Regions from separate parts of the Bacillus sp. XF8 genome, predicted to be linked through region 2. Evidence: a T-box and tRNA genes for the amino acid it is inferred to sense, from the RefSeq annotation. Region 2 holds a T-box; the other holds one or more tRNA genes.

Region 1 (2,483 bases), on a different contig from region 2:
CTTTCGTTGACCAACCATTGCTGAACCGACAAAGGCTAAAATGGTTGTGCCTAGGAATGAAATAAATAATTGGAACAAGTAAATGGCTATTCCAACACCAAACATGAGGAATGGATAGATATTATCAACGGCTGATACAATGCCTTGGATATCTTTTTTCTCAAATGTCCCATTGCCGAAGTCACTGTAAGCTTGACTTTGTGTTTGATTGTTATTAATAGATACGACTTTATCTTTTAAGACGAATACACCTTGTTTATTTGTATATGCATTCGTATCTGTTGCATTAGGGTCAAATACGAAAATAAAATCTCCATCTTCTTTTATAATAGGTTCTTTGATGTCAGCATGAAGCTCGCCATTCTCAATTTTAAAATCAGGGAGATCTTTTTCAATTGATTGATGTACAGAAGATACGACATCTTGTACGAAGTTTCCAAATGTAAAAGTTTTTGGGATCGTCGCAAGTAAACACAATAACATGATATATAGAATCGTTTTTCCCATTTTTTGAAAACGAAAAAGCGCCATGTCTTTTGGCGAATACAAACTTTTTACTAGTTGAGTAAATATGGACATATATTCACTTCCTTTGCTATATGTATGATAGGTTGATGCATAAAATCATTGTAACGTAAGAATCTAGAGAACCACAAGCTATATCGCGTGAAATAAAGTTAATACTCCATAATTGGACTGTATAGAAGACTTGCTATATAAAGTGAAATTTTAATCAGTAGAGGTTTTCTTCATCCTCCACTGATTATTAGCCCTCACGAATCGGGGGCTTACTGTCCGTTAATGCGGGATAAAAAATCTTTGTTAATGATTCACTTGCAGTAAAAAATTGTTTTAAGATATAACGGAAAGCAAAAAAGATAAACTGCCAGTAACAGTGGAATTGGTGAGAGTTAACCATTAGTGAGAGGAGGAAGGTAAAAATACAATTGACACTTTTCTTTTTTATATGGTAAATTTATCTTACCTTTCTTAATCAATATGTCTCGCAGTTTGCAGCTTTTATGAATGTTCTGTGGAGACTTGGTGATGAATCTGAATTTCAGTCACCGCTGTATACATAATTCTGGACCCTTAGCTCAGCTGGTTAGAGCAGACGGCTCATAACCGTCCGGTCGTAGGTTCGAGTCCTACAGGGTCCATATCCATTTCGCATGTTTATCATGTAGACGAGAAGCTTCCTTGTAGAAGGAAGCTTTTTTTTACGAAATGTATGAGCATTTTGTTTGAAAAGAAATGGGGATTTTGCTACGTTAATGATAGCAAGAAAATGTGATTTAATTTGTTTTCACCCTATGGCAATTAGGGTAAAATGAAGTTGTATGCCAATTTATTTTGGCAATACATAAAATGGGAGGAATGTAACAATGGCAAAACATGAATTACCAAATTTACCTTATGCGTATGATGCTTTAGAACCTCACTTTGATAAAGAAACAATGAACATCCATCATACAAAACACCACAACACTTACGTAACAAACTTAAATGCTGCATTAGAAGGTCATGCAGAACTAGCTGACAAAAGTGTTGAAGAATTAGTTGCAAACTTAAATGAAGTACCAGAAGCAATTCGTACTGCAGTACGTAACAATGGTGGCGGACATGCGAACCATACTTTCTTCTGGACAATTCTATCTCCAAACGGTGGTGGACAACCAGTAGGTGAACTTGCAGCTGCAATTGAAGCGAAATTCGGTAGCTTTGATGCATTCAAAGCAGAATTCGCAAAAGCTGGTGCAACTCGCTTCGGTTCTGGTTGGGCTTGGTTAGTAGTAAACAATGGTGAGCTAGAAGTAACAAGCACTCCAAACCAAGATTCACCTTTAACAGAAGGTAAAACTCCAGTTATCGGTTTAGACGTTTGGGAACATGCTTACTACTTACATTACCAAAACCGTCGTCCTGACTACATCGGTGCATTCTGGAACGTTGTAGACTGGAACGCAGCTGAAAAACGTTACCAAGAAGCTAAATAATATCGCTTATTCCGTTTTATGTCAGTCGATATTGAAGAAGCTAGGGGAATATTCTCCTAGCTTTTTTGTATGCTTTCTTTTACATAATTGCGTCGGTCTTTGGAAGACTAGAACATGAAGTAAAGGAGAGTTATCTATGAAGTGGAAACATGTAATTGGCGATGTCGAGGTGAATCGTGATTTAGTATTGTTACTTGTTATGGGGGGATTATACACGCTCGCGATTTCTTTGTCCAACACGTTTGTTAACATTTATTTATGGAAACAAACGCAAAACTATTTGAACCTTGGATTGTATAATTTAGCAAGCGTTGTATTGCAACCATTAACATTTCTTTTTGCAGGAAAATTGGCAAAGCGGATAGATCGTGCCATTTTACTGCGAATCGGTGTAGGAACATTAGCGACTTTTTTTATTGTTGTTTTACTCGCGGGAACGCATGCTTCACATTATATTTTATTACTTGGTGGTCTTCTAGGAATTGG
Region 2 (2,483 bases):
TGGTACCTATCAAAATATGATACTTGCAGCAGAAATGGCAGGATTTCCTTTAATTGTAATAGATAGTGAAACAACAAGTTATCCAATGGATGAACTTTTAACAAAAGCACAAACGTTATACCGTGAGGGTATGACTTTACAAGATATACAAAAAACAATACAACACGTTGAACGTAGTCCTTACTATGTATTTCCAAAAGATCTGAAAGGTTTATATGCAAGTGGACGTGTGAAGGGTGTGCAATTTATACTAGGTAGTCTACTAAGCGTAAACCTAATTCTAGAAGTACACCATGGCGAACTTGTGATGAAAAAGAAAGTTCGTAAAATACAAAAATGTAAAGAATATATGCAAAACGAACTTGAAAGAGAAATTCCGAATGTAGTACATGTTTTTCACGCTAATGATGAAGCAGGGGCAGAAGAATGGATTGCCGATTTCAGAGAAACATTTCCTGAAATGAAGTTTCTACTTTACCCAATTCCTATATCTTTTGCTGTTCATGCAGGAGCTGGAACAATTGCGATTAGCTTTTCGAAAGGGGAAACCCGTGAATAATTCACGGGTTTTTTTGATGTTCTAGTTCTTAGATTCTGTATACATAGCTATAACCTAATGTCGTTTTTTCATTTTCCACAAAAACAAGCAAAGATAGCATAAAAGAAGAACACTAAATATGTAGAAAGCGTTTGTTAATCCAAATAGATCTGATAAACCTCCGCTAAGCATTGACCCGAAAAACAAACCAATTGAGTATGCTGTATTATAGATAGCAAAAAGTATACCATACGCATGAATCCCATTTTGATCTGCAAGGTATGTAAGTTCTGGCAAGGCGGGTGCTAGTAGAAGGCTAAAACTAATTCCGAGGATAGCAAGTACAAATATTTCAAGGGCGGTATGGGAAACGATAAAGAAATAGAAGTTTTTCACGATGTATAAAATTCGAAAATCAGGACAAAAATAAAAATATATTTTTGAATTGATTGACAATTATCTGTTTCATGGAATAAAATAACTGTTAATAAAAGTATACAAATCTGAAGACGAGAAAGAGTAAAATATCGTATTGTTCCCCAGAGAGCCGGTGCTATGCTGAAAGCCGGTGTACAGACTTTATTTGAAAATCATCTCCGAGGAGCCGTGGCTGAATAAAGTAAGCTCGGACGGATGTCTACCGTTACAAAGAACGCGTATGTTAGTACGTTGCTAAGCGCTATTAGTTAAAAGGCTAATAGAATTAGGGTGGTAACGCGGGTAAACCCGTCCCTACTTTTAGGGACGGGTTTTTTGTGTGCTTTTACAAAATTTCAAAGGAGTGATTGTAAATGGAGAAGGTAGATGTAAAAGAATCAGCTGTAGGGAGAGAAACACGAATTCGCAAGCAGTGGAACAAGCAGAATATCTTTGAGCAATCCATTCGAAATCGTGAAGGTGCACAATCTTTCGTTTTTTATGAAGGGCCACCAACTGCAAATGGACTGCCGCACGTGGGACATGCGCTCGGACGGACGATTAAAGATTTAGTAGCGAGATATAAAACAATGACTGGGTATAAAGTACTTCGAAAAGCTGGCTGGGATACGCACGGATTACCGGTAGAATTAGGAGTTGAAAAACAGCTTGGTATTTCTGGTAAACATGAGATTGAAAAATACGGAATTGAACCGTTTATCCAAAAATGTAAAGAAAGTGTATTTACGTATGAGAAGCAGTGGCGTGAATTTACTGAAAGCATCGGATATTGGGTCGATATGGATGACCCGTATGTAACGTTGGAAAATCCTTATATCGAGAGTGTATGGCATATTCTTGGAACGATTCATGAAAAAGGGCTTTTATATAAAGGGCACCGAGTTTCACCATACTGTCCAAGTTGCCAAACATCACTTAGTTCACATGAAGTAGCGCAAGGATATAAAACAGTAAAGGATTTAAGTGCAACGGTAAAGTTTAAAGTATTGAATAGGGAAAATGAATACTTTTTGGGATGGACAACAACGCCATGGACGCTACCTGCCAACGTGGCACTTGCTGTACATCCGGATATGGAATACGTGAAAGCTGAGAAAGATGGAACGGTTTATATTGTCGCAAAAGAGCGTGCAAATGATGTGTTAAAAGAAGGGTATCAAGTATTATCTACTCATAAAGGAGAAGAATTGGTAGGTATTTCATATACACCGCCGTTTCTTATGGATGAAGTTACGAATGGCTATCGTGTTATTTCGGCGGATTTTGTTACAGGAGATAGCGGGACAGGGCTCGTTCATATCGCACCAGCTTATGGGGAAGATGATTATAAAGTTGTACAAAATCAAGGGTTATCGTTTCTTCATGTTGTGGATGAGCAAGGTAAGTATACAAAAGTTGTTCCATTCTTACAAGGGAAATTTGTGAAAGAGTGCGATGTTGATATTGTTCGTTATTTAGCTGGGGAAGGCTTGCTATATCATAAAGAGAAATATGAACATAGTTATCC

What was found. The T-box of region 2 lies ahead of ileS (isoleucine--tRNA ligase). A T-box ahead of a tRNA ligase gene usually reads a tRNA of that ligase, here a tRNA-Ile.
Region 1: it has a tRNA-Ile gene. The T-box ahead of ileS (isoleucine--tRNA ligase) is inferred to sense a tRNA for this amino acid. The anticodon was not compared.

What each region holds. Positions count from the first base shown of each region.
Region 1 is NZ_JAGDQK010000005.1:70,667-73,149, reverse strand. It holds gene J4P91_RS05690 (DUF1189 domain-containing protein) at 1-579, opposite strand, end outside; tRNA gene J4P91_RS05685 (tRNA-Ile) at 1,087-1,160, shown strand; gene sodA (superoxide dismutase [Mn]) at 1,386-1,997, shown strand; gene J4P91_RS05675 (MFS transporter) at 2,134-2,483, shown strand, end outside.
Region 2 is NZ_JAGDQK010000017.1:16,200-18,682, reverse strand. It holds gene J4P91_RS10960 (DegV family protein) at 1-559, shown strand, start outside; T-box leader at 1,036-1,275, shown strand; gene ileS (isoleucine--tRNA ligase) at 1,330-2,483, shown strand, end outside.